3 regions of the Peribacillus sp. S4 genome follow, and region 2 is predicted to be linked to each of the others. Evidence: riboswitches for the same ligand, from Rfam matches in the RefSeq annotation. Region 2 holds a riboswitch; each other region holds the start of a gene.
What was found. A riboswitch is a leader RNA that binds a small molecule or an ion and turns the genes downstream of it on or off. The one in region 2 is predicted to bind S-adenosylmethionine.
Positions count from the first base shown of each region.

Region 1: it holds a riboswitch for S-adenosylmethionine, as region 2 does, so the genes downstream of both, ACJ9PY_RS24860 (O-acetylhomoserine aminocarboxypropyltransferase/cysteine synthase family protein) here and ACJ9PY_RS05610 (methionine biosynthesis PLP-dependent protein) in region 2, are expected to answer to the same signal.
Region 3: it holds a riboswitch for S-adenosylmethionine, as region 2 does, so the genes downstream of both, ACJ9PY_RS13285 (YezD family protein) here and ACJ9PY_RS05610 (methionine biosynthesis PLP-dependent protein) in region 2, are expected to answer to the same signal.

Region 1 is NZ_CP175708.1:5,159,461-5,170,240, reverse strand. It holds gene ACJ9PY_RS24885 (acyl-CoA dehydrogenase family protein) at 1-964, shown strand, start outside; gene ACJ9PY_RS24880 (arsenate reductase family protein) at 1,106-1,462, shown strand; gene gcvH (glycine cleavage system protein GcvH) at 1,558-1,941, shown strand; gene ACJ9PY_RS24870 (toprim domain-containing protein) at 2,036-2,401, shown strand; gene ACJ9PY_RS24865 (thioredoxin family protein) at 2,405-2,713, shown strand; SAM riboswitch class I at 2,859-2,966, shown strand; gene ACJ9PY_RS24860 (O-acetylhomoserine aminocarboxypropyltransferase/cysteine synthase family protein) at 3,067-4,377, shown strand; SAM riboswitch class I at 4,495-4,607, shown strand; gene ACJ9PY_RS24855 (methionine ABC transporter ATP-binding protein) at 4,761-5,795, shown strand; gene ACJ9PY_RS24850 (methionine ABC transporter permease) at 5,788-6,456, shown strand; gene ACJ9PY_RS24845 (MetQ/NlpA family ABC transporter substrate-binding protein) at 6,472-7,308, shown strand; gene sufC (Fe-S cluster assembly ATPase SufC) at 8,721-9,506, shown strand; gene sufD (Fe-S cluster assembly protein SufD) at 9,522-10,780, shown strand, end outside.
Region 2 is NZ_CP175708.1:1,170,122-1,180,901, forward strand. It holds gene ACJ9PY_RS05580 (DUF2515 family protein) at 1-94, opposite strand, end outside; gene ACJ9PY_RS05585 (hypothetical protein) at 116-283, opposite strand; gene ACJ9PY_RS05590 (ABC transporter ATP-binding protein) at 793-2,544, shown strand; gene ACJ9PY_RS05595 (ABC transporter ATP-binding protein) at 2,541-4,559, shown strand; gene ACJ9PY_RS05600 (type B 50S ribosomal protein L31) at 4,696-4,944, shown strand; gene metC (cystathionine beta-lyase) at 5,032-6,213, opposite strand; gene ACJ9PY_RS05610 (methionine biosynthesis PLP-dependent protein) at 6,210-7,322, opposite strand; SAM riboswitch class I at 7,409-7,522, opposite strand; gene fumC (class II fumarate hydratase) at 7,849-9,231, shown strand; gene ACJ9PY_RS05620 (hypothetical protein) at 9,341-9,583, shown strand; gene ACJ9PY_RS05625 (ABC transporter ATP-binding protein) at 9,641-10,780, opposite strand, start outside.
Region 3 is NZ_CP175708.1:2,789,179-2,799,958, reverse strand. It holds gene pdxS (pyridoxal 5'-phosphate synthase lyase subunit PdxS) at 12-899, shown strand; gene pdxT (pyridoxal 5'-phosphate synthase glutaminase subunit PdxT) at 901-1,500, shown strand; partial or broken gene ACJ9PY_RS13300 (SDR family NAD(P)-dependent oxidoreductase) at 1,645-2,389, shown strand; gene ACJ9PY_RS13295 (TetR/AcrR family transcriptional regulator) at 2,565-3,152, shown strand; gene ssuE (NADPH-dependent FMN reductase) at 3,340-3,873, shown strand; SAM riboswitch class I at 4,153-4,261, shown strand; gene ACJ9PY_RS13285 (YezD family protein) at 4,418-4,561, shown strand; gene ACJ9PY_RS13280 (phosphoadenylyl-sulfate reductase) at 4,731-5,447, shown strand; gene sat (sulfate adenylyltransferase) at 5,500-6,648, shown strand; gene cysC (adenylyl-sulfate kinase) at 6,692-7,291, shown strand; gene ACJ9PY_RS13265 (nitrite/sulfite reductase) at 7,308-8,933, shown strand; gene ACJ9PY_RS13260 (DUF3906 family protein) at 8,954-9,169, shown strand; gene cobA (uroporphyrinogen-III C-methyltransferase) at 9,189-9,965, shown strand; gene ACJ9PY_RS13250 (sirohydrochlorin chelatase) at 9,965-10,726, shown strand; gene ACJ9PY_RS13245 (NAD(P)-binding protein) at 10,707-10,780, shown strand, end outside.

The DNA.
Region 1 (10,780 bases), 1.6 Mb from region 2:
CGGCGGATCTAAACGTGCCCTTGAGATTACAGCTGCTTATACGAATCAACGTCAACAGTTCAAAACGAAAATTTCCGATTTTAACTTGACGAAAGAAAAACTTGCAACAATGGCAGCTAAAATTTATGCAGCAGAAAGTTCTGTATATCGTACGGTTGGCCTTTATGATCAAAGACAAAGCAAATTGACGGATGAGCAAGTGAAAGATGGGAAATCAATGGCGGCTGCAATCGCTGAGTATGCCATCGAATGTTCATTGAATAAATTCTTTGCTTCCGAAGTATTGGATTACGTTACGGACGAAGGCGTACAGCTTCATGGCGGTTACGGTTTCATGCAGGAGTATGAAATTGAAAAAGCATATCGCGATTCCCGTATTAACCGAATATTTGAAGGTACAAATGAAATCAATAGATTGCTTGTCCCGGGAACATTCCTAAAGAAAGCACTTAAAGGGGAGTTGCCGCTACTTCAAAAAGCTCAAGGCCTGCAAGAGGAATTAATGATGATGATGCCGGAAGAACCTGGCGATGAGCCACTGGCACAAGAAAAAATGCTTGTTAGGAACGCTAAGAAAATCGGTATTCTGGCAGCTGGGCTTGCGGCACAGAAATACGGAAAAAATCTTGATCAAGAACAAGAAATCCTCTCCAACATTGCTGATATCGCATCCCTTGCCTATGCAGCTGAATCCGTGGTATTGCGTACGGAAAAAGCAATTGCAGCTACAGGTCTTGAGAAGAACAAACAAAAAGTGCTTTACACTGAAATCTTCGTTCAGGAAGCTTTCAATGAAATAGAACAGCATGCAAAGGAAACGTTAATTGCGGTGGAAACAGGCGATACTCTTCGCATCATGCTTTCGTCGCTCCGTAAGCTGACAAGACACACTCCGATCAATGTCATTGCGAAAAAACGCGAAGCATCCGTCAAAGTAATCGAAACGGAAAAATATGCTCTTTAAGCAATGAGTCAGAATCCGTAAAGGGAATGCCCGTAAAGGCATTCCCTTTATTTCCTTTGATGAAATCGCATTGGAAATTCAAAAGACATTTCGTTGTATTGCGTGGTAAAAACGGGTATTCTATTGATAGGTGGTGAAATGATGGGCTTAACATTATATTGGTACCCAAAATGCGGTACATGCCGTAATGCGAAGAAGTGGCTGGATAATCATGAACTGCAATATGAAGCGATCCATATAGCGGATAATCCCCCTTCGCGAACTGAAATAGAACAACTATATAAAAACAGCAATTTGGAGTTGAAGAAGTTTTTCAATACTAGCGGTCAAAAATATCGGGAGCTGGGCTTAAAGGATAAGCTGAAAGAAGCTTCTGAAGCAGAGATGCTTGATATATTGTCCACAGATGGAATGCTTCTGAAAAGGCCGATTGTTACGGATGGCACCAAAGTGACGGTAGGATTCAAAGAAGAGCAATTCGAACAGGTTTGGAACTGAAATTTCACAAAATATTTGGTTAATTCCTTACTTAAACAAACAATCTACCTTATAATGGAATAGATAAAATAAGATGTACATATGGAGGGTTAATTATGACAACAACACCAAAAGAACTTCGTTACACTAAAGAACATGAATGGGTCAAAACGGAAGATGGAACAGTGCGCATTGGAATTACGGCATTCGCACAGTCCGAGCTAGGGGACATCGTATTCGTTGAGCTTCCGGAAATCGGCGATGAATTGAAAGCGAACGAACCATTTGGAAGCGTTGAATCCGTTAAGACCGTTTCTGAACTTTATGCACCTATCAGTGGCAAGGTTGTTGAAGTGAACGAAGATTTAAGTGACAACCCTGAATATGTAAATGAGTCTCCTTATGAAAAGGCATGGATGGTCGTGCTTGAACCATCTAATAGCAGTGATATTGAAAACTTGATGAGCGCTGAAGAGTATGAGAGTTTAATCAACGGTTAAAAAGAAACGAGAGGGGGGACTGAAAAGGCCTGCTCTCTTTTTCATTTGTACAGTGGGTGAGTTGCGCACATAATTCGTGAGATGGAGTGATGACATGGAGTGGGGCGAATTCGATAAAGTGATCATTGTAGAAGGCAGTTCCGATAAAAGAAAAGTTGCCTCCGTTTTAAATGAAGATGTGGAAATAAGATGTACGAATGGGACCATATCATTAACTAAGCTGGATGAATTAGTGGATGAATTGATGGACCGTGATGTTTATCTCCTTTTTGACGCAGATGAATCAGGAGAAAAGCTGCGGAAGCAGTTCCGAAGGGAAATGCCGGAAGCGAACCACCTGTATATTAATAAAATGTACAAAGAAGTGGAGAGCTCACCCGAACATCATATCGCAACTGTGCTCCTATCTGCCAATATGAATGTGAAAATGAAATTTTTAAGTCAAAGGGTGAACGACTAATTGATGCAGGAATGGAAAGAAGAAGAGTGTAAGCTTGCTGTTGAAAATGGGGAAACTTTTTGCTTATATTTATATACACCTTTATGCGGAACCTGTCAGGTGGCCTCCAAGATGCTGACGATATCCTTGGAGCTTTTCCCCGAATTGAAGGCAGGCAAAATGAATATGAACTATATCCAAGCAATTGCCGAATCATATGAAATCGAAAGTGTTCCTTGCTTATTGCTTTTCAAAGAAGGGCAGCTGCACAAAAAAATATATGCCTTTCAATCCGTTCCTAATTTGTACGGATTGCTTAAGGAAATCAGTTAGGAAACCAATCAGAACCGCGGTTGGTTTTCTTTGTTGCTGACATTTGAATGAGAGCAGGAAATAAACAAAGAATATTCTAACAATTCATTGACTGATTTAATCTAAAATGCTATATTTTGAATTAAGTAATGGCAGAATTTAATAGTTCTTATCAAGAGTGGCGGAGGGACTGGCCCGACGAAGCCCGGCAACCGGTATAAATTTTTATATACGGTGCTAATTCCAGCAGAGTGTTGGCTCTGGTAGATGAGGTGTGTTCTTGAAACCTCTTCTTATAGAAGTGGTTTTTTTGTTTATAAAAAGCCAGATTTCATATAAATCCAACTAAATCCATAGAAAAAAGGTGAAATTATATGTCAGAGAAAAAGTTGCGTTTCGAAACATTGAGTGTTCATGGCGGTCTGCAAGCTGATGAAACAGGTGTCCGTGCCGTTCCTATCTACCAAAGCAATGCATACTTGTTCAAGGACACCGACCATGCAGCAAATTTATTTGGCCTGAAGGAGAATGGCTATATATATTCACGGCTTCATAATCCCACGGTCAGCGTTTTTGAGGAAAGAATGGCCTTATTGGAAGGCGGTATCGGCGGATTGGCAACGGCAAGCGGAATGGCTGCCATCTCACTTTCAATCCTGAATATTGCTGCTGCAGGGGATGAGATTGTTTCAGCCTCTACATTATATGGCGGTACGTATAACCTTTTCGAAAACACTCTTCCTAAATATGGGATCAAAGTGAAGTTCGTTTCTCCCGATGACCCTGAGAATTTCAAAAGGGCGATTACACCAAGAACTAAAGCCATTTTTGCTGAAACGATCGGAAATCCAAGTTTGAGGGTGCTCGATATTGAAGCGGTAGCGGAAATCGCCCACGAAGCCGGCATACCTTTAATCATTGATAATACCTTCGCGACACCGTATCTTTGCAGACCAATTGATTTTGGAGCGGATATTGTCATCCATTCCGCTACAAAATGGCTTCTTGGAAATGGAACGACGCTAGGCGGTGTCATCGTGGATGGAGGGAAATTCGATTGGAACTCGCCGAACTATCCTGGCTTCACGGAGCCTGACCCAAGTTACGACGGTCTGGTATACGCCGAGGCAGTTGGCCCTGCCGCATTCATAACGAAAGCCCGGGTCCAGTTACTACGTGATTTGGGCCCTGCGCTAAGTGCCCAAAGTGCATTCCAGTTTACGCTTGGACTTGAAACGCTGCATGTAAGGATGAAAGAGCATCTATCAAACACCAAGTCTGTCATCCAATATTTAAAAAACCATCCTGCCGTGACCTGGGTTTCACATCCTGGTGATGAGGATCATCCCGATAAAGCCCTTGCGGATAAATATTTGCCAAAGGGAGCTGGAGCTGTCGTGACATTTGGGATTCAAGGTAATCGCGAAGCTGGGGCAAAACTTATCAATTCGGTGGAATTATGGTCCCATGTGGCGAATGTAGGGGATGCGAAGAGCTTGATCATCCACCCAGCAAGTACGACCCATCAACAATTGAATGAGGCGGGTCTTGCGAAAGCGGGTGTAGGTGCCGATCAAGTCCGTTTATCGATTGGGATTGAAAATGTAGACGACTTAATAGAAGATTTGGAGCAGGCAATTGAAAAGGCGACGAAAATCGTCTCCTTGACTTCCAAAACGCTTTAAGCAAAGTTCCTGTTCATTCTTGTACTAGAAATAATATACATTGCGCTCCTTTTTTATCTATGATAAAATTTCTCCATACTAAAGAACTTAATGATGTACAAATATTCTATATATTAGCTCTTATCAAGAGAGGTGGAGGGATGTGCCCGATGAAACCCGGCAACCGACAAGGAGATTTCCTTGGAAAGGTGCCAATTCACACAAAGTTTAATCACTTTGGAAGATGAGAGGAAGGCCTGTTTCTTCACCTGCCTTTCTGCTCATGCAGAAAGGTTTTTTCTATTTTAATTGGGAAAACTTTTACATGATAGGAGAAACAGACTAATAATGTAGAGAAATCAACTAAGTTCATAGGTTTTATTGGATAAAAGAGGTGAGGGTTAATGATTACATTGACGAAAGTCAGTAAGCTGTTCCGAACAGGAAAAGGAAACAGTGAGACGATCAAGGCTGTAAATAATGTGAATGTTGAAATAAATAAAGGCGAGATTTTCGGGATCATCGGTTACAGTGGAGCGGGGAAAAGTACTTTGATCAGAATGCTCAATGGATTGGAAACACCGACAGAGGGATCCGTTGTGGTGGCTGAAAAGGAAATTTCAAAAATTAAAGGGGCTCAGCTCCGTAAGGCCCGTCAAGAAATCAGCATGATTTTCCAGCATTTCAATCTATTATGGTCAAGGACCGTTCAGGAGAATATATCTTTCCCGTTGGAAATTGCAGGTATTTCTAAACCTGAACGCACCAAGCGTGTGAACGAATTGATCAAGTTAGTCGGACTTGAAGGCAGGGAAAAGGCCTATCCTTCGCAATTAAGCGGAGGGCAAAAGCAAAGGGTGGGAATAGCCAGGGCTCTGGCAAATGACCCTAAAGTGCTGCTGTGTGATGAAGCGACTTCTGCATTGGATCCGCAGACTACCGACTCCATACTCGAATTGCTTGTTGACATCAATCAGCGTTTGGGATTGACGATCGTCTTGATTACGCATGAAATGCATGTAATACGTAAAATCTGCCATCGCGTCGCCGTGATGGAAAGCGGGCAGGTTGTTGAACAGGGTCCTGTCCTGGATGTCTTCAAGAATCCTAAAGAACAAATGACGAAGCGTTTCGTGCAACAGGTAACGGAACCGGAAGAAACGAAAGAAACGATGGACCATTTGCTCGAACGCTATCCAGCAGGCAAAGTGATTCAATTGACCTTTGTAGGTGATCATGCAGAAAGCCCATTGATCACCAAGCTTGTACGTAACTTCGAGTTGGATGTCAATATCGTTCAAGGTAAGATATCCCAAACAAGAAGCGGTTCATATGGAACATTGTTTATCCATCTAGATGGCAAAGAGGATGAAATGCTCCGCGCAATCGAATTCATTAGAGCACAGCAGGTAGGCGTGGAGGTGATTACTCATGCTTGAAGAATTATTGCCGAATGTTGATTGGGAAGACATCATTGAAGCTACGAAAGAAACGCTTTACATGACAAGCGTCTCTGTAGTGGCAACCTTTTTTATAGGCATAATACTAGGATTGATCCTTTTCCTGACAGGAAAGGGTAATATGTGGCAAAACCGGGCTGTTAACGGAGTCATGAGTGCTGTCGTCAATATATTCCGTTCCATTCCATTTCTTATTTTGATCGTGCTGCTCATTCCTTTCACTAAAGCGCTTGTCGGTTCCATGATCGGTGAGAATGCTGCACTGCCGGCACTTATTATCGGTGCTGCCCCATTTTATGCGCGTATGGTTGAAATCGGCCTTCGTGAAATCGATAAAGGTGTAATTGAAGCCGCTAAATCGATGGGGGCAAAAACGAGCACGATCATTTGGAAGGTCCTTCTTCCAGAGTCGATGCCTGCCCTTATTTCCGGGATTACGGTAACATCGATTGCATTGGTTGGATATACCGCAATGGCCGGGGTCATCGGCGCTGGGGGGCTTGGTAATCTAGCCTATTTGGACGGCTATCAAAGAAATCAAAATGACGTTACGCTTGTAGCGACAATCGTTATTCTAATTATCGTCTTCATAATTCAAATTATTGGAGATGTGATTACATCTAAATTGGACAAAAGATAAAGGGAGATGAATAGGATGAAAAAGTTTTTAGGATTTGCATTAATCTTAGTGTTATCTATCGCTTTGGCTGCTTGTGGAAGTGAAAAGGATAAAAGCGGCAGCGATACGGATAAAGAATCGAAGAAATTAGTTGTAGGAGCATCCAATGTTCCTCATGCAGAAATCCTTGAGGAAGCTAAACCGCTTCTTAAAGAAAAAGGAATCGATTTGGAAATTGAAACGTTCCAGGACTATGTTTTACCGAATAAGGCGTTGAATGATAAGGAATTGGATGCTAACTACTTTCAACACATTCCATATTTAGAGGGGCAAATTAAAGAAAATGGATATGACTTCGTCAATGCTGGCGGAATCCATATCGAGCCGATTGCTCTATATTCACAAAAATATAAAAGCATTGATAAACTTCCGGAAGGCGCAACAATTATTATGAGCAGCTCTGTTGCTGATCATGGACGCGCTTTATCCCTTTTGGAAAAGAATGGCCTGATCACTTTGAAAGAAGGCATCGATAAAACGACGGCTACAACGAAAGACATCGTTGAAAATAAGAAAAACCTTAAATTCGATGCAGATTATGAAGCGGCCCTGCTTCCTAAAATTTATGAGAGCGGCGAAGGCGATGCAGTCTTGATCAACTCCAACTATGCAATTGACGCCGGTTTGAATCCGCTTGAAGATTCAATTGCGATTGAAGATTCCGAATCACCTTATGTGAATGTCATTGCCGTAAACAAAGGTGACGAAAATAAAGAAGCAATCAAAGCGCTTGTAGAAGTATTGCATTCTAAAAAAATTCAAGATTTCATTCTTAAAGAATACAAAGGTGCAGTTGTACCGGCGGATAAATAATTCGAGAATGGCGACCTGATTTTATTCAGGTCGCAGTTTAAAAAGGTTTCGGAATGGTCTCATTTTGAAACCTTTTTTTTTATTGGATTTAAAATCATAATAGCCCTCTACATTTGTTATTGAGTGCCGATGGGCAGGGATAACAACCAAAACGCTCATATTACACATAGCCATGGTTGCGGAATCTGCGTCAACAGCTTCAGGTTTTATTCATGTATGCTTCAGCAGACAGTAACGGATTTGTGTTGGGACGATAATAACACCCGGAAATACTCGATTAAGAGCCTCTGATTGAACAAATGATTAATAAAGCTGCCGAACTTAGAGAAGTGAAGCACTTTATCACGGAAATCCTAACCGGCATTGAACGGAATATAGAATGTAGGTGAAAGTGATTCTATCTGATTGTGTAGTCTTAGTGGATTGGAACGGAAGATACGAGACTCCTGCGGGAAAAGCGAGTCAAGGGGAGACACCGCAGGCGCAAAAGCGCCGAGGAGGCTTCCGGACCGCCCGCGGAAAGCGAGTGCCTGAAGTGGAAAGTAACGTTCAAATTTGGAAAACCTAAAAATCTAAAAAACTGTATACAAACTAAAAATTATGAGCGACGCACTATGTAAAAGCTGAACGGACAAACCAGCTCGCTATAATGATGATCCAGGTTGTTTCAGTCTGCGGCTTAATTTTAATTCCTTTCATGTTTAATCAGGAAAGGAAAGGGTATAGAGATAATGAAGGTGAAAAAATGATACACAAATTTGAAAGGATGGTTCACTATCAATACTCTGGATTTAAATGTAACAAGCGAAATGGAAAAGGCGATGCAGTCTTCACATGGGATTGGCTACAGTGAGTACAGTAGAGACTTAGACCTCCGTATCGAGGTTGAGAAAGAACGGGATAGGGAACATGTAAAGTGCAACAAAATGGTCCAGGACCTACAACGCAAAATTCACGGCTAAGCATATAAAAGAGTTCTTTAAAAGATCGGTCTGTAGAGGTAAAATGGAAAGTGGTCCATAAAATAAGGGTTTCCTTATTGGATAAACTTACATAATACCTGACAGTCCGATTTTTTTCTTTTTAAGCGGAACGTTCATACCTTGCAATCGAATCCTTTGAACATATAGTAATAAGGACGAAGATTTGCCGAATAATAAGATAATTTTAACAAAAGCTAAAATAAGTATGAATATGCAGTAAACAGGCCATATCTGTTAGTATTGTAAGAATCGGACAGGTTTTTAACATGGCCGAAGTGGAAACCTCTATCTATTTAGTTGATTCCAAATTGGATTTGTTATAAAATTGGAATGAGAATAAAGTGAGAATGCTTTTACGGAAATTATAGTAATGAAAGTAATCTTTACTTTCTGGTAATAAAATTGGAATTAGTTCACGGAGGTATTATTATGTCAGCTTCTACATTAACGGTTAAAGATCTGCACGTATCAATTGAAGGCAAAGAGATTTTAAAAGGGGTAAACCTTGAAGTTAAAGGTGGGGAAATCCATGCGATCATGGGACCAAATGGAACTGGTAAATCAACTTTATCATCAGCAATCATGGGTCACCCTAAATATGAGGTAACTAGCGGAAGCATCACATTCGATGGTGAAGATGTATTGGAGATGGAAGTAGACGAGCGCGCTCGTGTCGGTCTATTCCTAGCTATGCAATATCCAAGTGAAATCAGCGGTGTTACAAATGCAGACTTCTTACGTTCTTCCATTAACGCACGCCGTGAAGAAGGCGATGAAATTTCATTGATGAAATTCATTCGTCAAATGGACCAAAAAATGGAATTCCTTGAAATGGATGAAGATATGGCGCAACGCTATTTAAATGAAGGTTTCTCAGGCGGAGAGAAAAAACGCAACGAGATTCTTCAATTAATGATGATCCAACCTAAAATTGCAATCTTAGATGAGATTGATTCAGGTCTAGATATCGATGCACTTAAAGTCGTTTCAAAAGGAATCAACGAAATGCGCGGAGAAGACTTTGGATGCTTGATCATCACTCACTACCAACGTCTATTAAATTACATCACTCCTGATTTTGTACATGTAATGATGCAAGGACGTGTCGTAAAATCAGGCGGTCCTGAACTTGCTGCCCGCTTGGAAGCGGAAGGTTATGACTGGATTAAACAAGAATTGGGCATTGAAGACGAAACTGTTGGCGAAGAAGCGTAAGTAGGAGGATTTGCAATGACTACAGAAACGAAATTACCGTTTGAACAAGAGGATATAAGCTCCTATTCAACTAAAAATAATGATCCAGCTTGGCTATCCGAGCTTCGGATTCAAGCGTTTTCTGAATTAGAAAAGCTCCCGATGCCAAAGCCGGATAAAACGAAAATCGATAAATGGAATTTCACTTCTTTCCAAACTCATACGGTTGAGAGTGAAGCTTTTGCCTCTTTAGAGGAGCTTCCGGAAGAAATTAAGTCCATCATTGAAGAAAATGAAAACTTATACATCCAACGCAATAATACGCCGGCACATATCAATCTGTCAGCAAATGTGAAAGAACAAGGCGTCATTTTTACGGATATTTTATCAGCGGCCCGCGATCATGCTGAGCTTGTGCAAAAATATTTCATGAAAGACGGCGTTAAAATAGATGAGCATCGTTTAACAGCGCTTCATGCTGCATTGGTTAATGGGGGAGCATTCCTTTATGTTCCGAAAAATGTAGAAATCAAAGAGCCGATTCAATCGGTATTCCTTCTGGATAATCCGGATACTACACTTTTCAACCATGTCTTGATCGTAGCTGAAGATAATAGCTCTGTCACATATGTAGAGAACTATTTCTCAACCGTTGAGTCTAACGAAGGTGTTGCCAACATCGTAACTGAAGTATTTGCAAATGCGAATGCCAAAGTCCAATATGGTGCGGTCGATACCCTTTCAAAAGGCTTCACGACATATGTTAACCGCCGTGGAGTAGCAGGACGTGACGCACGTATTGAGTGGGCGCTTGGCCTGATGAACGACGGAAATACGATTTCAGATAATACAACATATCTAATGGGCGATGGCTCTCACGGTGATACAAAAACCGTTGTAGTCGGACGCGGGGAACAAAAGCAGAACTTCACGACAGCCATCATTCATTATGGCAAACGCTCTGAGGGTTATATCCTTAAGCACGGTGTCATGAAAGAATCCGCATCCTCCATTTTTAATGGCATTGGGAAAATAGAGTATGGTGCTACAAAGGCCAATGCTGAACAAGAGTCACGTGTATTGATGTTAAGTGAAAAAGCACGCGGAGATGCCAATCCGATCCTCTTGATCGATGAAGATGATGTAACGGCTGGTCATGCTGCTTCAGTCGGCCGTGTCGACCCGCTTCAGCTGTATTATTTAATGAGCCGTGGTATTACAAAGAAAGAAGCAGAAAGACTTGTCATTCACGGATTCTTGGCCCCTGTTGTTAACGAGCTTCCAATTGAGGGAGT
Region 2 (10,780 bases):
TCAACAGCTTTTGCAAATATTGGGAAAGCATACATTTCACCACGAATGTTTTTCGATCATTATATGCATAGCCATCAAGAAAGGGGCGTTGCATTTGCAACCCCCCAAGGTGATGTCATCTTTTTTTCTTCTTTTCCCGGTACAATAAAATATAATAAACTATCCAGAAAAGAAACACAGGAATGAAGGATAAAAATCTATATTGGACCGGTACGGCAAATAAGATGAAAATGGCAGATAATAAAAAGGGAACCGCCAGGAGTATATATTTTCTCCATTGCATAAGCTGAACCTCCTTAGGTTGCGTCATTCTTATTAGAATATAGGATTATCCATCAATAATCTAGAAAAGTCATAATTGACAAAAATATGCAAACGTAGTAACCTTTAAAAATAAGTTAAAAATTACCATTAATCAATGGAAAAGGAGGCGAACGTCATGACTAAATCAGTTAAGCACAGTGATGTCACAATTGAATATCATACGTCCGCCTGCCCTGATACCTTGTCTTTCCAGACATAGGATTCCTCGCTTCCATTCATGATTTTAAAGCGCAGGTTGTGGAATTTTCGCGGCCTGCGCTTTTATATGTGTTATTACGCATCTAAAAAAGCCTCCGCTAATTGGCGGGGGCTTTTTGGCATTTTGGATCCAGGTGCATTAGCACCCTTTCCATATAAAGGATAGGAGGAACTATAAATGAGACAAAAGACATTTGAAATCTTATTGCAGCCGGGAGATCCAGAAAGCGGTTAGCGAGTGAAAGGTTTGACCAAAAGGGAGGGGAATTCATGTTTGCGATTTTTAAAAAACTGTCCTGGTTCTTTAAAGAACAGTGGCAGCGTTACACCTTGGCGATTTTATTTCTATGTCTAGTGAATATCTTGGAGGTTATCCCGCCAAAACTTGTCGGGAATGCCATCGATGATATGAACAATGGCAGCATGACGCAGGAAGGGGTCATGAAATACGTTATTTATTTGCTCATGGTACTGATCGGCAGTTACCTATTTGGTTACTTATGGAGTTATCTGTTATTCGGCGGCGGAAACTTGGTCGAACGGAAACTAAGGTCAGGGTTTATGGGCCATTTGCTTAAAATGACGCCAAGTTTTTATGAAAAAAACCGTACAGGAGATTTAATGGCAAGGGCAACCAATGATTTAAAGGCCATATCCCTCACAGCTGGTTTCGGGATATTGACCCTCGTAGACGCGGTGCTGTTCACCATCACGGTAGTGGTCATGATGGGAGCCACGATCAGCTGGCAGTTGACGATTGCGGCGGTGCTGCCGCTTCCGATCATGGCAGTGCTAATGCAAATTTACGTGAAGAAAATTTACAAACGTTTTACGGATGCACAAGCAGCCTTTGGCACTTTAAATGACAAGGTCCTGGAATCCATTTCCGGTGTCCGTGTTATCCGGGCCTATGTCCAGGAACGGGAAGATGAAAAGCGATTTGAGGAAATGACCGAGGATGTATATAGCAAAAACCTAGCCGTGGCAAGGATCGACGCCCTCTTTGATCCGACAATCAGCATTATCATTGGCATCAGTTATTTAATCGGGTTGGGCTATGGGGCTTATCTTGTGTTTCAACAAGCCATAACGCTTGGCGGACTTGTTTCGTTCAATGTGTACCTAGGCATGTTAATCTGGCCGATGATCGCGGTGGGTGAACTGATCAATGTCATGCAAAGGGGAAATGCTTCGCTAGACCGTGTTCAGGATACCCTTTCGTATGAAGCGGATGTGAAGAATTCAATGGGGATGGAGAGTATTACGAACCCGGGGAATATCCAATTCAATTCAGTGCATTTTACATACCCGTCCTCAACGGTTGTGAATCTATCCGATATTTCCGTTCAGCTTAAGCGCGGTCAAACATTGGGGATAGTGGGGAAAACAGGTAGTGGAAAAACGACATTCGTGAAGCAATTGCTGCGGGAATATCCTTTAGGAACAGGTGAAATCGCTTTTGCAGGCATGCCGCTGGAGCAACTGCACCTTGAAGATATCCGTAAATGGATCGGATATGTTCCACAGGACCATTTTTTATTCTCGAAGACTGTTAGGGAAAATATCTTATTCGGTAAAATGGATGCAACGGAAGGTGAACTGGCTGAAGCCATCCGGCTTGCGGATTTTGAGAAGGATTTAATGATGCTGCCAAACCGATTAGAGACACTCGTCGGTGAGAAGGGTGTCGCTCTGTCTGGTGGGCAAAAGCAGAGGATCTCGATTGCCAGGGCATTGATCAAAAATCCGGAAATCCTTATATTGGATGATTCCTTATCCGCTGTCGATGCAAAAACGGAAACGACAATCATCGAAAATATCCAAAATGAACGGGCAGGGAAAACGACCATCATCACAACCCACCGCTTATCAGCCGTTCAGCACGCGGACAGGATTATCGTATTGGACAGCGGAAAGATCATCGAAGAGGGGACTCATGCGGATTTACTGCTGAATGATGGCTGGTATAGGGAGCAATATGAACGACAGCAGGTTGACGAAGGAACGGAGGTGAAAGCATGAAGGTCGTAAAGAAACTTTTTAATTATGCTGCCCTTTATAAAAAATTGATCATTGGCGCCCTGATCATGCTTGCTCTTTCGGTAGCGGCCGATTTAACGGGTCCTTTCGTTGCCAAGAAAATCATCGATTCACATATACTTGGCATCGAATCTTCCTGGCATGAAGCAGGTAAAGGAAAAGATGCAGTTAAGTATGATGGAAATTGGTATAAACGGGCTGATTACTTTTCAAAAGGTGAGAAGAAAGGCAGGGAAGTCCATGTTCTGCAGGTTGGCAATCAATTTGTCTTCGTAGATGAAGCTGTCCCTATCGATGGGCGCAGAACCTTGGAGAACCAATCATTGATCATCAGGAAAGACGGGAAAGAGCAACGTGCGCAAGCAGTGAAATTGACGAGTCAGGAAGTGATGGGATTTTATCAACCGGAAATCCCGCGGATCATTAAGCTTGTGGCTTTTTATTTTAGCCTTGTCATCCTTTCCTCCATTTTTCAATATGGCCAGAGTTTTTATTTACAGAAAGCGGCGAACCGAATCATACAGAAGATGCGAAATGATATTTTTAGGCATATTTCCCGTCTGCCGATACGTTATTTTGATAATATGCCAGCGGGTAAAATTGTAGCCAGGGTCACTAATGATACGGAAGCGATCCGGGAATTATATGTAACCGTGCTCGCCAACTTCTTCTCGAGTACCATTAATATTTTCGGCGTTCTAATTGCTTTGTTTATTCTGGATCCACGAGTCGGTACCATTGGCCTTCTACTTATTCCGATCATCGTTATCTGGACGATGGTATACCGTAAATTCGCCTCGAAATATAATCACATCATTCGGGAACGGGTCAGCGATATTAATGGAATGATTAATGAATCCATTTCTGGTATGAGCATCATTCAGGCATTTGGACGTGAAAAGGAGACGAAGCAATCTTTTGAAAATCTGAACCGGGAGCATTTTTCCTATCAAAATAAAATGCTCCATTTGAATTCGTTGACGGGTGGAAACTTGATTGGCGTCATTAAGCTTTTGGCGCTGATGGCCTTCGTCTGGTATTTCGGCGGGATTTCCCTTACAGCGGGTTCGGCCATTTCCTTAGGGATGATGTATGCAATTGTTGATTTGATCAGCCGCCTGCTACATCCGCTTCACGGAATCGTCAATCAGTTCGCTAATCTTGAACAGGCGCTTGTTGCAGGGGAGAGGACGTTCAGCTTATTGGATGAGAAGGGATTGGCAGTCAGCGATGAAAACATATCCAGATACAAAGGAAACGTACAATTCGAAAATGTTTCTTTTGGTTATAAGGATAAAGAATATGTGTTAAGGGACATTTCCTTCTCCGCTAAGCAGGGGGAAACGGTGGCTTTAGTTGGCCACACCGGTTCAGGAAAAAGCTCCATAATGAATTTATTATTCCGCTTTTATGACAGAAGTGAAGGTCAGATCAAAATCGATGGCAGAAATATATTGGATATCCCCCATCAGACGCTTAGGGAGCATATGGGGATTGTCCTTCAGGACCCCTATTTATTTACAGGCACCATCGCCTCCAATATCAGTCTCAATCATAAAGGCATCACAAGGGAAATGGTTGAAACAGCATTAAGAGATGTCGGGGGGGACAAAGTGCTGAAGCATCTTCCTTTAGGGCTTGACGAGCCCGTGATTGAAAAAGGCGGAACGCTGTCTTCCGGACAGCGTCAGCTAATCTCTTTTGCCCGTGCCCTTGCATTCAATCCGGCCATATTGATCTTGGATGAAGCGACAGCAAGCATCGACACCGAAACCGAGGCAATTATCCAGGAGGGTATGGAAGTGCTGAAAAAAGGGAGAACGACCTTCATCATTGCACATAGGCTTTCCACGATAAAAAATGCCGACCAAATTCTTGTACTAGAAAAAGGGCGGATTGCTGAGCAAGGTACACATGAGGAATTAATGGAACTGAAAGGGAAGTACTATCAAATGTATGAACTGCAGGCAGGTCCGCATAAAGGCATGGCTGGCTGAACACAATGGAATAAGGGTAGATCATCTAGATTAAACTATATTGAAGGTACCGACTTTTGGTACCTTCAAGCATAATGGTTGATAATAGTAATCATTACGTTTAAGATATACCTATACTGACGATGAGGTGATAATAGTGAAACAAGAAATTCATCCCGATTATCAACAAGTGGTATTCATGGATACCAACAGTGGGTATAAATTTTTGACAGGCTCCACTAAGACGTCCAATGAAACAATCGTTTGGGAAGACGGCCAAACATATCCTTTATTAAAAGTGGAAATCAGCTCGGATACGCACCCTTATTATACAGGAAAGCAGAAGTTTGCTGAAAAAGGCGGACGGGTCGATCGCTTCCTGGATAAATATAATATGAAGAAATGAGAGTTAGGCCATCGGGAAATCGATGGTCTTCTTTTATTGATGGAATAAAAAAGGTGCCCATAAAATATGAGGCACCCACTACTTTAATCATTTTGCAGCAATTGCTTCCCCTTTGGCAATATTGACGAGGGCAGCTTCGAAGTCCTTGATTAAATCGTCCGGATTTTCCAGTCCGACAGAGAGGCGGAGCAAGCTATTCGTAATGCCTCGCTTTTCCCTTTCATCAGCAGGCATGGCCGCATGGGACATTTTGGCCGGGTAGGATAATATGGATTCTACCGCTCCTAGGCTTACGGCAAAAACAGGGAGCTCGACAGTGTTCACGAAGGAACGGAAGATTTCCTCACTTTCCAATTCAAATGAAAGGACCGCCCCTGCTCCGAGTGACTGGCCTTTCTGGATGGCGTGCTGTGGATGATCGGCTAGGCCGGGATAATATACTTTTTTCACCAAGGGCTGCTCCTTTAAGTAGGCTGCAATCTTTTCGGCCCCTTTTTGTGAATGTTCCATTCTAACTGACAAGGTTTTCAAGCCTCTCATTACGAGCCAGGCATCCTGAACACCAAGGACCGCTCCAAAGGAGTTTTGAAGCGAACCGAGTCTTGCCGCCAAATCCGGATCTTTCACGACCGCAAGCCCAGCTACCACATCACTATGTCCGGATAAAAACTTCGTCGCGCTATGAAGGACAACATCAGCGCCCAAATTCAGCGGTTTTTGCAATGCGGGCGTCAAGAATGTATTATCAACAAAACTTAAGGCACCGGCTTTTTTTGCGATATCACATATAGCTTGAATATCGGTCACTTTAAGTAAAGGATTTGAAGGCGTTTCAATGTATATGGCCCTGGTATTTGGCTGAACCGCCGCTTTGACACTTTCAAGGTCCGTCATGTCAACGAAGGTGTGCTCAATATTGAAACGGTTTAAAACGCTTGTGACCATCCTGAACGTTCCGCCATACACATCTTCGGAAATGACGATATGATCCCCGGCAGACAATAGCAGGAAGGCTGTTGAAATGGCAGCCATACCTGATGAAAAGGCAAAGCCGTGAGTGCCTTCCTCAAGTTCGGCAATGATGTCTTCAAGTGCCTCGCGGGTTGGGTTCCCGCTTCTGCTGTAGTCATATTTGCCGAATTGATCGATATTGGATTGATGGAAAGTCGATGCATGCTGGATGGGGACGCTCACACCGCCCGTTGCCGGATCGAATTTATGTTGATTATGAAGTAATTTTGTTTCAAAGCTAAAATCATGATCTGTCATCGTAGTGCCTCCCTTTTTACATGTGCGAATGCTTGCTGCAAGTCACCAATCAAATCGTCGCTATCCTCGATGCCAACGGAGAAGCGGAGCAGTCGATTACAAACACCGTTTGCCGTTCTGACCTCAAGCGGTATATCGGCATGTGTTTGTGTGGCAGGATAGGTGATGAAGCTTTCAACCCCTCCCAGGCTTTCTGCAAAGGAAATTAATGAGAGCGATTGTAAAAATGGGTTGACCGCCGCTTCATCAATGATGCGGAAAGAAATCATGCCGCCTCGGCCCGGATACAATACGTCCGTAACACAATCATGCTCCGATAAGTAATCTACAAGTATCTTGGCATTCTTTTCATGACGCTCCATCCGCAATGCCAGGGTTTTCATTCCGCGCATCAACAGCCATGAATCAAATGGGCTCAAGACAGCTCCAGTGCCATTATGATGGAAGGCAAGTGCATCACATAATTCAGCGCCGCTAGCAACGATCAGTCCGGCGAGCACATCATTATGACCACCGAGATACTTGGTTGCACTGTGGATCACAATATCAGCTCCAAGCAAGATTGGTTGTTGAATAAGAGGCGTGTAAAAAGTGTTATCAACGATTAGCAATAAATTATATCGTTTAGCCAATGCGGCAACGGCGCTAATATCCGTTTGCTGCATAAGAGGGTTAGTGGGAGTTTCGATGAAGATGGCTTTCGTGTGAGGAGTGATGGCTTTTTCGATATCCTCCAAACAACAAGTGTTTACATAGTCACACTGCAATCCCCATTTTTTAAAACCTTGTTCTAACAGCCGATATGTACCGCCATAAAGATCTTCACTGACAATCCACGCATCCCCGGATTTAAAAAGGGCGAGTATAGTGGAGATGGCGGCCATTCCTGAACTGCAGGCATAGCCTTGGTCTCCTTTTTCCAGATCGGCGATGGATCGCTCCAATAGCTGGCGGGTAGGGTTACCTGTCCTTGTGTAGTCGAATCCCGTCGATTGACCGATTCCTTCGTGGCGAAAAGCTGTTGAAAAGTATACCGGCGGATTGACTGTTCCTGTCGCCGTTTCACTGCGATTTCCTAATTGAGCAAGATATGTTTCAGGTTTATACATGGTTTTCACTGCTCCTTTGAGTTAAATAAAATAAAAAAAAGTCTTCTTTAAGAAGAAGACTTTGATTAAGTAGGGACGAGTCATTCTTCTTATCTTCCAAGTTCATAAACTTGTGGAATTAGCACCTTTTCATTGGTTTGAAACAAATGAAGGTTGCTGAGGTGTCATCGGGCCATTCCCTCTACCTCTCTCGATAAGAGTTTAGATTATTCAATTTCTTTTGAATTTACTATATATACAAAACACTGTCAAGGACATTTTGGGGATGATGATGTGTTGGTGTTCATGGCCAGGTCAATTGAAGCCTAGCGGTGCCTACACTTTATGTGTCAAAAAAGAATATCCAAATTTTCATCTAAATATGAATGGCCTAGGATTTTTCAGAAATATGGAAAGGGTCAGCGGGATATTTTTGCTTTAAAATAATAAAGTTTGTACAATGTATGGAGAGAAAGAATAATCCGACATTATTCATTTCATATGCAAAAATTCTTCAATGAATAGTGCAAACTTAGGAGGAGAACACATGGAATACAGAATCGAACGTGATACGATGGGTGAAGTGAAAGTTCCTGCTGATAAATATTGGGGAGCACAAACTGAGAGAAGCCGTAACAATTTCAAAATCGGTAACGAAAAAATGCCGATAGAATTGGTTCGTGCATTTGCATACGTTAAACAAGCTGCTGCAAAGGTGAACTATGATCTTGGCGATCTTTCCGAAGTTAAAAAGAACGCCATCGTCAAGATTTGCGGCGAAATCCTTGAAGGTACGCTTGATGAACATTTCCCGCTTGTAGTTTGGCAAACGGGAAGCGGTACGCAAAGTAATATGAATGTGAATGAAGTGGTCGCTAACAAAGGGAATGAATGGTTAAAAGAAAATGGTGAATCGGAAATCCTTCACCCGAATGATGATGTTAACAAGGCACAAAGCTCAAATGATACTTTCCCGACTGCCATGCATATTGCAGCCTTTATGGAAGTCGCTGAAAAATTGGTTCCTGCCATCAAAGCACTTCGTGATACATTCAATACAAAAGAAAAAGAATTTTGGGATGTCGTGAAAATCGGCCGGACACATCTTCAAGATGCTACACCCTTAACATTAGGACAAGAAATTTCCGGTTGGAAAGCGATGCTCGATAAAGATTTGGCGATGATTGAGGAAAGCAGCCAAAAACTATTGAACCTTGCTCTAGGCGGAACGGCTGTAGGAACCGGAATCAATACAAAGAAAGAATTCCCGGGACTTTCTGCCAAACAAATTGCAGCGGATACAGGATATCCTTTTGTCACATCTGATAATAAGTTCCATGCATTGACTAGCCATAACGAAATCGTCTACGCACACGGTGCTTTGAAAGCATTGGCGGCAGATTTAATGAAAATTGCGAACGATGTCAGATGGCTTGCAAGTGGACCGAGAAGCGGAATCGGAGAAATTGCCATTCCGGAAAACGAGCCGGGCAGCTCCATCATGCCAGGTAAAGTCAATCCGACCCAAAGTGAAGCGCTTACCATGATTGCGACACAAATCGTGGGTAACGATGCTACAATTGGCTTTGCAGCAAGCCAAGGTAACTTTGAATTGAATGTATTCAAACCAGTCATCATCTATAACTTCCTGCAAACGGTCAAATTATTGACGGAAGGCATTCATTCCTTCAACGATAATTGTGCGGTTGGCATCACTGCAAATGAAGATAAGATCAAAGAAAATGTAGAGCGTTCCCTTATGCTGGTAACAGCATTGAACCCGCATATCGGTTATGAAAAAGCAGCCAAGATCGCCAAAACTGCCTTCAAGGACAACTCCACGTTAAAAGAAGCGGCATTGAAACTGGAGTTCCTGACGGAAGATGAATTCAAAGCATGGGTCGATCCTGCTAACATGGTTAATAAATAATTGGTTGGAAGCACCCTCCCTCTAACATTAGGGAGGGTGTTTCCATGTGTTAAAATACTGGAATCGACAAATACTGAAATCATAAGTATCTGGAACAGGAGGAAAAACAATGTCTATATGCCCGCTTTGCAACGGTCTAAGAAAAATTCATGTGGATTGCCCGGAATGCGGCAGTGAACTTGAGGATAAAGGGAAATTCATGGATTATGCTGATGATTACAGTGCTTATATGGATATCGACATACTTAAAGAAAACGACGGATACCCTCAATCCCTTCAAAAAGGGCAATGTCCCCATCTCATGAAATGCCCTGAATGCGGACATGATGAAGTGGTATTGGTCCAGGAATGAATCGCCCTTTATTTTAATAAACGTAAAAAGACCCATAATGAATGGGTCTTTTCATGTTTAATTGGCAGATAACTTCATGCTTTCCTGCATCTGTTCATCTTCTTCAACTAAAATGCGATGTTCGGTCCCTTTATCAAAAAAGTGCGCTTTATTCATGTCGAGGGCAAGTTCGATCTTTTCGCCTGCCTGGATAATGTTATTGGCATCGACCCTTGCAACGAAGTCCTGCCCCTCTAAAGTGGAGTAGAGCATGATCTCCGCGCCCATGAGTTCGGCTACATCAATTTGGGTCGTGAATGTAGTGTTAGGGGACTCCGTGAAATAAGCTCCTTCATTATGGAAATCTTCCGGACGGATTCCAAGGATTACATCTTTTCCGACATATCCTTGATCACGTAGCATTTTCATCTTAAATTCAGGTATTTCAAGCGTTTGTTCGCCTATTTTGATTGTGCCTTCTTTTAATGTTCCGGTAAAGAAGTTCATGGCAGGCGATCCGATAAAGCCGCCGACAAACACGTTTATTGGTTTCTCATAAACATCCTTTGGAGCACCGACCTGTTGGATGATACCATCTTTCATTACAACAAGACGTGTCGCCATGGTCATTGCCTCTGTTTGGTCATGTGTGACATATATCGTTGTGGTGTCGAGCCGTTTATGCAGTTTAGCTATTTCCGCGCGCATTTGAACCCGCAGTTTTGCGTCGAGATTGGATAATGGCTCATCCATCAAGAAAACTTTTGCGTCCCTTACAATTGCACGGCCAAGTGCAACACGCTGGCGCTGACCACCTGAAAGCGCTTTAGGTTTCCTGTTTAGCAGCTCTTCAAGTCCGAGAATCCTTGCCGCTTCATTTACTCTTTGCTTGATTTCAGCTTTTGGCGTTTTCCTGAGCTTTAATCCGAATGCCATATTGTCAAATACAGACATATGAGGATATAAGGCATAGTTCTGGAAAACCATCGCAATATCGCGATCTTTAGGGGGGACATCATTGACTCGCTTGCCGTCTATGTATAAATCCCCTTGGGAAATGTCTTCCAGTCCGGCAATCATCCTTAATGTCGTTGATTTACCGCAACCTGAAGGTCCCACAAAAACGATGAATTCCTTATCGGCAACACGAAGGTTGAAGTCTTTAACAGCCGTCACCTTTTTATCATAAATCTTGAATATATGATCTAATACTAACTC
Region 3 (10,780 bases), 1.6 Mb from region 2:
GGAAGAAAAAAATGGAAAAATTATTAGGAACTGACACAGTAAAAAGAGGAATGGCACAAATGCAAAAGGGTGGCGTAATCATGGACGTCATTAACGCAGAACAAGCAAAAATCGCAGAAGCATCTGGTGCGGTCGCTGTCATGGCATTGGAAAGGGTACCTTCCGACATCCGTGCGGCTGGCGGCGTAGCAAGAATGGCAGATCCGCGAATTGTCGAGGAAGTAATGAATGCAGTCTCAATCCCGGTCATGGCTAAAGCAAGGATTGGCCATATCGTTGAATCAAGGGTCCTGGAATCCATGGGAGTGGATTATATCGATGAAAGTGAAGTGCTGACTCCTGCGGATGAAGAATACCATATTCTAAAAAGTGATTTCACAGTACCTTTCGTTTGTGGCTGCCGTGATTTAGGCGAAGCTGCGCGCCGTATTGGTGAAGGAGCATCCATGCTTCGTACAAAAGGAGAACCAGGAACAGGTAATATTGTGGAAGCTGTGCGTCATATGAGAAAGGTACAGTCACAAATTCGCAAAGTTAGCATCATGAGTGATGATGAATTAATGACAGAGGCAAAAAATCTTGGAGCCCCATTTGAAATTTTAAGAGAAATCAAACGCACAGGTAAATTGCCTGTAGTTAACTTTGCAGCGGGCGGAATTGCCACTCCAGCAGATGCTGCATTGATGATGGAATTGGGAGCAGATGGCGTTTTCGTTGGGTCTGGTATTTTTAAATCTGAAACTCCAGAAAAATTCGCATCCGCAATCGTTCAAGCGACTACATATTTCACCGATTATGAATTGATTGGCAAGTTGTCAAAAGAATTGGGCAGTGCAATGAAGGGCATTGATATTTCCAAACTAGCTCCGGCAGAACGGATGCAGGAACGTGGATGGTAATATGATAACGATCGGTGTTTTGGGATTACAGGGAGCGGTTGAAGAACACTTGAACCAAATCAAAGCTGCCGGCGAACAAGCGATTATAGTAAAAAAACCGGAACAGTTGCGGGAAATCGATGGCTTGATCATTCCAGGCGGAGAAAGCACGACGATGAGGAAGCTAATGGATCGTTATGGATTTATGGAACCGATCAAAACTTTCTTCGAAGATAAAAAACCAATTTTCGGTACATGTGCTGGGATGGTATTGGCGGCAAATGAATTGACTGGCGATGAGGTGGCCTATCTCGGACTAATGGACATTTCCGTGAAAAGGAACGGATTTGGACGTCAACGGGAAAGTTTCGAGGCTGACCTATCCATCAAAGGAATGGAAGCCCCATATAAGGCAGTATTCATCCGGGCGCCATTTGCTGATGAAGTTGGAGAAGGTGTAGAAGTATTGGCTGTTTATGAAGAGAATGTAGTGGCTGCGAGACAAGACCATGTCCTCGTAAGTGCATTTCATCCAGAATTGACAGGTGATGATCGCTTCCTTCAACTTTTCATTGAAATGGTGAAGACATCCGTAAGTAAGGCCGAATTGAAAACCTGCTAAACAAATGAAGCTGTCCTATTAATAGGACAGCTTTACTTTTGAAAGCTCAAAACTCTATAAAAATACATATTGCTTGAATTTACTATTCTTTACTTTTATATTAAAAAGTAAGTGTTTACTTACTTATTTGGAAGGGGAATGTATATGACAGCAAGAGTTGCAGTTATCACAGGGGGAGCAAGCGGTTTATGCCGAGCCACATGCCTGAAATTTGCAGCAAAAGGGGACAAGGTTTGTTGCGGATTTTAATGAAGAAATGGGTCGGGAAACCGTTGATCAGATAACAGCTAATGGTGGAGTGGCGATTTATGTTAAAACGGATGTTTCTAAGTAGGAAGATGTTGAATCGTTAATCAATAAAGCAGTGGAAACATACGGAAGGCTCGATATCATGTTTAATAATGCCGGCATTGGTGCGGGCGGTATGATCCTAGACCAAGATATGGAAGGTTACTACAAAACGATTGGGGTGAACCAGTACGGAGTGGCCATTGGAATCATGGCAGCAGGACGGAAAATGAAGGAACTGGGTAACAAGGGAGTCATTATAAATACCGCTTCCGTGTTTGGCTACTTAGCTTCCCATGGGACTTTTGCCTATCAGGCGACTAAAGGCGCTGTAAGAATGATGACACAGACAGCAGCTTTGGAATTGGGTGCTCATGGCATACGCGTTGTGGGCATTGCGCCGGGCGGGGTCGACACTCCTATCATACAAGGTTATAAAGACATGGGAATCATCGATAAATTGAAAGCAAGTCAAATGCGCGGTGAATTGATTAAGCCAGAAGCCATTGCAAATGCCGTCTATCTATTATCGTTAGAGGAAGCGGATGCGATCAATGGAAGTGTAGTCATGGTCGATGATGGCTATGCATCTTTTAAGTGATTTTTTTCATAAATAGAAAACATGTCCCAACCAGATGATGTTTTCTATTTATGATATATGGGAATATTGAATTCTAATAGATCAAAGGTAATATTGACCGATTGATACCAGCGATATATCATGGGAAATAGATGGGTGAAACCGGTCTTATCTTTATAAAAGAAGGTTGATATTTTTGAAAAAAGGGCAGCAAACCAAAGAACGAATCATAAATGTAGCCCGGACTCTTTTTGCCACTAAAGGTTTTGACATGACAAGAACGAATGAAATTGCCTCTGCATGCAATGTTTCCGAAGCTACTATTTACAAATACTTTGACAGCAAAAAAGATTTGCTTTTGGCTACAATTACCCCTAATGAAAAAGAGGAATCTGAAGATGGGACTAGCCATCTATCCACGGATGATCTAGTGGAGAATCATGTTACTACCATGATAAAAAAAATTCTTGAAAATAAAGAACAGTTTTCGATATTATTTAGGGAAACACAATTCGATCAAGATATTTCAAAGCAATATGTAGATCAGATTTTCAAGCCAAATGCCAGGCATATTGAAATACAGAAGAGAATAGATAGCGGAGAGATACAATATATCTCTGATATTATTTTATTTAATGTAGGGATCATTTCTTTCACATTGGCTTTATCTACACATTATGAGATCCATCAACAAAAAAAGGAGCCATATTTTACTTCTGAACGAATTAAGAGCATTGCTCAACTTTTGGTATATGGTATTCATGGGAAACAAAATCATACATAATGAAACGGTCATATTTAAGGGCATGAGCATCAAGCCGTAAATATGACCGTTTCTTTTTTCATTAAGAGTAGGAGTCCAGAGTGTAAGATTTGACTTATATTTTTCAGACAATTACGATAAATGTATACTTCACGAAATGCTTTAAGAAAATTATATCTGGAAATCTTGTAACATTGGAGGGTATCAAATGAGCGATATCGTAATTTTATCAGGAAGTCCGGCTATTCCATCAAGAACGGACATTTCACTAAAACATATTCAATCATTAGTCGAAAATGCAGGATTTACTACAGCTTATTTCTCGATTACGGATTTCTCAGCAGATGATTTATTCCAAGGGAAATATAATAGCGAGGATATCTCAAAGCTTTCAGAGCGAATTCAAGCAGCCAGAGGAGTCATTATAGGTTCACCGGTTTATAAGGCTTCTTATACAGGTGTATTGAAAGCATTGATTGATTTGCTGCCAGAAGGTGCTTTTAAGGGTAAGCCGGTGTTGCCAATCATGATTGGTGGAAGTAACAGGCATCTATTGGCGATTGACTATGCGCTTAAACCATTAATTTCAATATTAAAAGGCGAGCCGCTGCAGGGGATTTATTTTGTTGATAAGGAAATAGATAAACAGAATCCAGAAAATCCAATCAATGATTTGCATTTAATTGATCGCGTCCAGAGTCAGGTTCAAGAATTTGTAGAAGCGATACAGTTAAGAAATTAATGACTTCAATAAATTAATTCCTTCTATAAAAAGACTGGAACCTTAGAAATTTTTTTAGAATAATACGCGTCAATATTAGGCCTATTAATGAAAATAGACTCATTTTTTTGGAGATTTTATCTAAAAAGACGAGTCTATTTTCGTATTTATATGAACATAAAATCATAAATTGAATAGTGTGTATAAAAATAACAGTTCATCCATAATATTAAACCAAGTTATTTTATAAGAAAACTCCATTGACAAGGATTAAATATATGTTAATATTTAAAATAATAAAACTTATCCAGAGCGACGGAGGGAATTGGCCCTTTGAAGTCCGGCAACCTGCATGATGGATGCAAGGTGCTAACTCCAACAAAATGTTGATCATTTTGGAAGATAAGGTAAAGATATTTACCTTGCGATCTTTCCATCATGGAAAGATTTTTGTTTTTTGTGAAAATTTTAGGCAGACCATAACAATGTAAGGTTGTATGGAATTATATAAATCTAAAAAAATTAAAATAAAATATTCGCGGGTTTTCTTAAAGGAGGAACTGGTTTGAATAAAGAGAATCAGCTTGAAGAAATTTTTGAACGACTTCAAGAAATGCTTAATTCAATGAAATATGGATCCATTACACTTATTGTCCAGGATGGTAAAATCATTCAAATGGAGAGAAATGAAAAACTAAGAATTAAATAAGGTATCTGCTGACTAGAAAAACTAGAGGCGGGTTTAACTGATATAAAGAGAGTATTGGTTAGATTCGTCTCTTTTTCCTAGATTCAAATAACCCGGGGGATATTACAACGGGAATTGATCAACAGTTACTCTAACCTGATACAGCAAGTTTTTAGAGGGGGCTACAAAGTTGGCTGCATTAATAAACTATGAAAATTTCAATACAGGGGACTTCCCCGTATTTCCTGAAGACACTGAGACAAAAGGTGCTTTGGAAGTTCTGCAATGGGCGAATGACCATTATGGAGACAAACTGATTTATGCTTGCAGTTTTGGTATTGAAGGCATCGTGCTTACGGATTTATTGGCGAAGGTCAATCCTTCGGCAAAAATAGTTTTCCTAGATACAGATGTTCATTTTGAGGAAACTTACCAATTGATCGAGGAAGTGAAGAAGCGATATCCGAAGCTTTTGATCGAAATGAAGAAACCTGACTTGACGCTTGAGGAACAAGCGGCGGAATATGGCGATGAATTATGGCTTAGTGATTCCAATAAATGCTGTAACATCCGTAAAATCGTTCCGCTTACAGATGTGCTTTCATCGGCAACAGCCTGGCTTTCGGGACTGCGGAGGGAGCAATCCGAAACAAGGGCTAAGACCGAGTATATCAATAAGGATAATAAGTTCAAATCAGTTAAAATATGCCCGCTCATACATTGGACATGGAAAGATGTTTGGCGCTATGCCCACAAAAATGGACTTCCATATAATGTCCTGCATGATAATGGATATCCGAGCATTGGATGTAAAACGTGTACTGCACCTGCCTTCAATGCAGATGATTTACGCTCAGGCCGTTGGCAAGGGGCTCAAAAAACGGAATGCGGATTGCATTTATCTTAAATAAATAGAAATTATAGGCTTAAATAAATAGAAACCATAGGGGGAAATTAGCATGACAATCAGTTTACCGCACGGAGGAACATTAATCGATCTTTGGGAACCAAAATATGATTTTAGTAAAATAACGAAGTCAATCGAAATCGATGAAATTGCTTTAAGCGATCTTGAATTGATAGGGACTGGTGCCTACAGCCCGATTAAAGGATTTTTTACAAAAAGTGACTATGAGACAGTGGTAAAGGATATGAGGCTTAGCAGCGGACATGTATGGAGCATCCCGATTACGTTGCCTTTGACCGAAGAAACTGCAGGAAGCCTTACTATAGGTGAAGAAGTAACATTAACCCATGATGGTGAAACATACGGGGTTCTCTCCGTGTCCGACATTTACACTCCAGATAAGCAATTGGAAGCGACATTGGTATATCAAACAGCGGATGAGAAGCATCCTGGAGTGAAAAATTTATATAACCGCGGGGATGTATATGTCGGCGGGGAAATAAAGTTGATCAAGAGAATAGAGCGTCCGCTATTTCAAGCTCATTATTTGGACCCAGTCGAGACAAGGAAGGCTTTCGCTGAAAAAGGATGGGAAACGGTTGTCGGTTTCCAAACGAGGAACCCTGTTCACCGTGCACATGAATATATTCAAAAGACAGCATTGGAGATCGTCGACGGTTTATTCTTAAATCCTCTCGTCGGTGCCACTAAATCAGATGACATTCCGGCAGATGTAAGAATGGAAAGCTATAAAGTGCTGCTTGACAAATATTATCCTAAGGATCGCGTCTCCCTTGCAGTTTTTCCTGCTGCCATGCGTTATGCAGGACCTAGAGAAGCCATTTTCCATGCGATGGTCCGTAAAAATTATGGTTGCACCCATTTTATCGTCGGACGTGATCATGCTGGTGTGGGCGATTATTATGGCACATACGATGCCCAAAAAATCTTTGGGAACTTTAACGCAGATGAGTTAGGAATCACGCTATTATTCTTTGAACATAGTTTTTACTGTAAAGCATGTGGCAATATGGCTTCCGCTAAAACTTGTCCGCATGGCAAGGAAGATCATGTCATCCTGTCTGGAACGAAGGTAAGGGAAATGTTGCGTAATGGAGAAATTCCTCCAGCTACCTTTAGCCGTAAGGAAGTCATCGAGGTGTTGATAGAAGGTCTAAAAAAAAATGAAGTTTATAACTGATTGGACATAAATGGAAGGGCCACATGAAGAGGGGGATTATCAAATGAGTAAAAGTACGAATGTCACATGGCATGAGACGTCATTGACCAAGGAGCACCGACGGAAGCAGAACGGGCATGAAAGCACGGTTCTATGGTTTACAGGACTATCGGGTTCCGGAAAATCAACGATTGCAAACGCGGTCGCTAAAGAGTTATACAATCGGAATATTCGAAGTTATGTTTTGGATGGTGATAATATCCGTCATGGCTTAAATAAAGATTTAGGTTTTTCTGAAGAAGATAGAACCGAGAATATTAGGCGGATCGGTGAGGTTTCCAAGTTATTCGTGGATAGTGGGCAGTTCGTATTGACCGCTTTCATATCACCTTTCAGGGCAGATCGGCAGATTGTACGTGATTTACTCGAAGAAGGGGAGTTTATTGAAGTATACATAAAGTGTCCGATCGAAGAGTGCGAAGTGCGTGATCCAAAAGGACTTTATGACAAGGCCCGTAAAGGCATCATTAAAGATTTTACCGGAATCGACTCTCCATACGAAGAACCTGAACAACCGGAAATCATTTTAGAATCCGACCAATACAGCATTGAAGAGTGCGTTGAACAGGTAATCGGTTATTTAACAGCAAAGAAAGCGATTTAATCAAGGAGGAAATGTAATGGTTTACGAGAAATTTTGGTCGGAAAATCCACTAATCGCTAAAAATAAAACGGAAATCTGGAAATTGGAAAAAGACGGCTTGAAGATATTTGATGATATTCCACATTACGCAGCAAATGGGTTTGATTCCATCCCTAAAGAGAAATGGGATATGTTCAAGTGGGCAGGTTTATACCTGCAACGGCCAAAAGAAGCTGGTTATTGGATGATGAGAGTCGTTATTCCCGGAGGTATCCTGACTTATGATCAACAAATAACTCTAGCTAACATCGCTAAAGATTACGGGAGGGACGTATATGACATTACAACCCGACAAGCCATTCAATTCCATTGGCTGACCATCGAACAGGTCCCGGATATATTGAATCGTTTAGAAAAGGTTGGAATGACTACGGCTGGAGCTTGTGGTGATATAACCCGTAATATCATCGGTAATGCATTGGCAGGCATCGATCCTGATGAACTTTTTGATACACGCGAGGTACTTTATGATGTATTTGAGTATTTCCGCCTTAACGAAGACTATTCGAACCTTCCGCGGAAATATAAAATGTCCATAAGTGCCAATATCCATAATGCTTCAAATGCTGAAATCAACTGTGTTTCCTTCAATCCAGCTACTAAAGTAATTGATGGAGTAACGGAAGTCGGTTTTCACGTAAAAGTAGGGGGTGGGCTTTCCTCCGTTCCGATGCTGGCAGAAGAACTTGACTTATTCATTTTACCTGAAAAAACGGTGGAAGTGGCTGCCGCCATCACTACGATATTCCGTGACTTTGGGTACCGTGAAAAGCGTCATCGCTCACGTTTGAAATTCCTTGTCGCTGACTGGGGTCCTGAACAATTCAAGGAAAAATTGCTGGAATACACCGGTCCGCTTCCTGAAAAGGGAGAAAGTGCGGTGAAGGGATGGAATGCAGGGTATTTCTACGGCATCCATAAACAAAAGCAAGATGGTCTGAATTATGTTGGCGTCAATATACCAGTTGGTCGTCTAAACCCAGACGAAGTGATCGAGTTTGCCGAACTTGCAAAAAAATATGGAAATGGTGAAATCCGCAACTGTAATTCTCAAAATCTAATCATTCCTAATGTGCCGGATGCAAAACTTGAGGAATTAAAGCAGGAATCCATCTTCGAAAGATTTCCATATCAACCAAAGAAATTCATTGGGTACTCCGTTTCGTGTACAGGCATCGAGTATTGCAACCTGGCTCTTGTTGAAACGAAAAACCGAATGAGGACCATTTCTGAATCACTGGACAAGGAAATAGATCTCGATGTGCCTGTAAGGATGCATATGGTCGGCTGTCCGAATAATTGCGGTCAAAGAGCCATCGCCGAAATAGGGCTGCAAGGCATAAAAATGAAAAATCAGGATAAAAAGATGGTCGAGGCTTTTGAGATATACGTTGGAGGAACGCTGAATGAGGGCGGGAAGTTCAATGAAAAGCTTAAAGGAAAAGTGGAAGCTGAAAAGCTCCATCATGTTTTGAAAGAAATGATCCTATTTTTCAAAGAAACTAAACTTCTTTCCGAAACCTTTCTCGACTTTGTGGAAAGGGTAGGGGTAGACGAATTACAAAGTAAACTTGATGATATATTAGCGGAAGTGGCCGTTTAATAGGGGAAGGTAAGCATTCCATGAATCTATACCGTTTTGAAGTCACTATCAAGGAAAAACCAATTCATGTCATCATTGTTGCCGATTCAGATGAAAAGGCGTTTGATCTTGTTGATATCGAGCTGGAAAAGCATTATTTGAAAATGCCTGAAGTGGATGACATCTCATTATATGAAAAAAGGAAAATTAAAAATGGAGCAGGTTTCGTTTTATCGGAATTCGAAACAATTCTCTAAGGGAAGGCAGGATGCAAAAATGGGGAAAGTATATCTAGTAGGAGCCGGTCCCGGAGATCCAGATTTAATTACATTAAAAGGATTAAAATGCATCCAAGAAGCTGATGTCATTTTATATGATCGACTTGTCAATAAAGAACTTTTGAATCATGCAAAAGACGGTGTCGAGCTGATTAATTGCGGTAAACTGCCGGATTATCATTTGTTGCAGCAGGATACCATCAATCGGTTCCTCGTTAAATATGCAAAAAAGGGAAAAATAGTCACCCGTTTGAAAGGCGGCGATCCATTCGTCTTTGGGAGAGGCGGTGAGGAAGCGGAAGCCCTTGCCAAAAGTGGCGTGAGCTTTGAAATCGTACCAGGAATTACGGCTGGAATCGCTGCTACAGCCTATGCGGGAATTCCAGTTACACATAGGGACCATGCTTCATCATTTGCAATTGTTACCGGTCATCGGAAAAAAGATGAAGAGGATAATATAAAGTGGGAATCCCTTGCAAAAGGAATCGATACATTAGCCATTTATATGGGTGTTAAAAACCTGCCATATATTCAAGGAAAACTTTTGGAACATGGAAAAAGCCCCGAGACTCCGGTAGCCCTTATTCATTGGGGTACATTAACAACGCAAAAAACAGCTGTCAGTACGTTGGCTAAAGTAGTGGAAACCGCCAATAACGAACAAATTTCGAATCCTTGCATGATAGTCGTGGGGGATGTCGTTAATTTACGGGAAAAAATCAAATGGTTTGAAGGAAAACAAACCGAAAATTTGTTGGCGAATGAGGCCTTTTAATGGAAGCCATTTTATATATTTGCCATGGCAGCCGTGTTAAAGAAGCTTCAGCCCAAGCCATTGATTTTATTAAAGTTTGTATGCAAGCACAGCCATATTCCATTCAAGAGTATTGCTTCTTGGAATTGGAAACTCCTACGATTGAAGAGGCCTACGAACGATGCGTCCAAAAAGGTGCCACGAGAATATTGGCCATTCCAGTTCTATTGCTGACAGCTGTACATGCAAAACATGATATTCCAGTCATATTGAATAAAATGAAAGAACGGTACCCCGCCGTTGAATTGAAATACGGAAGGCCGATTGGTGTCAGCGAGAAAATGGTTGACATTTTAGTGGAACGGTTGGAGGAAACAAATGTAAGTGTTACAGAGGATTCCTTGGTTTTATTGGTTGGAAGGGGCAGCAGTGACCCCGACGTGAAAAGGGATTTATCTCGATTGGCCGTTTTGCTAAGGAACAGGTTTCCAAAAATCCGGGTGCAAGAGTGTTATTTGACAGCTGCCACACCAAGCTTTGGAGAAGCGTTAGAATTTGCGGTGGAATCTCGATCAAACCAAGTATTTATCATTCCTTACTTATTGTTTACAGGTCTCTTAATGCAGTCGATTGAAAATAGTATAAAAAAGATCCAAAAAAAGGGGAAGCAAAGAATCATACTTTGCCAATATTTAGGTTATCACCCAAAGATTGAACAAGCAATATCAGAACGAATTCATGAAGTGAGTGGGGAGGGAGCCTATGTATCCAATTACGCTTAATATCGAGAACAGAAAGTGTGTCATAATTGGCGGTGGTAAAATAGCTTACTTTAA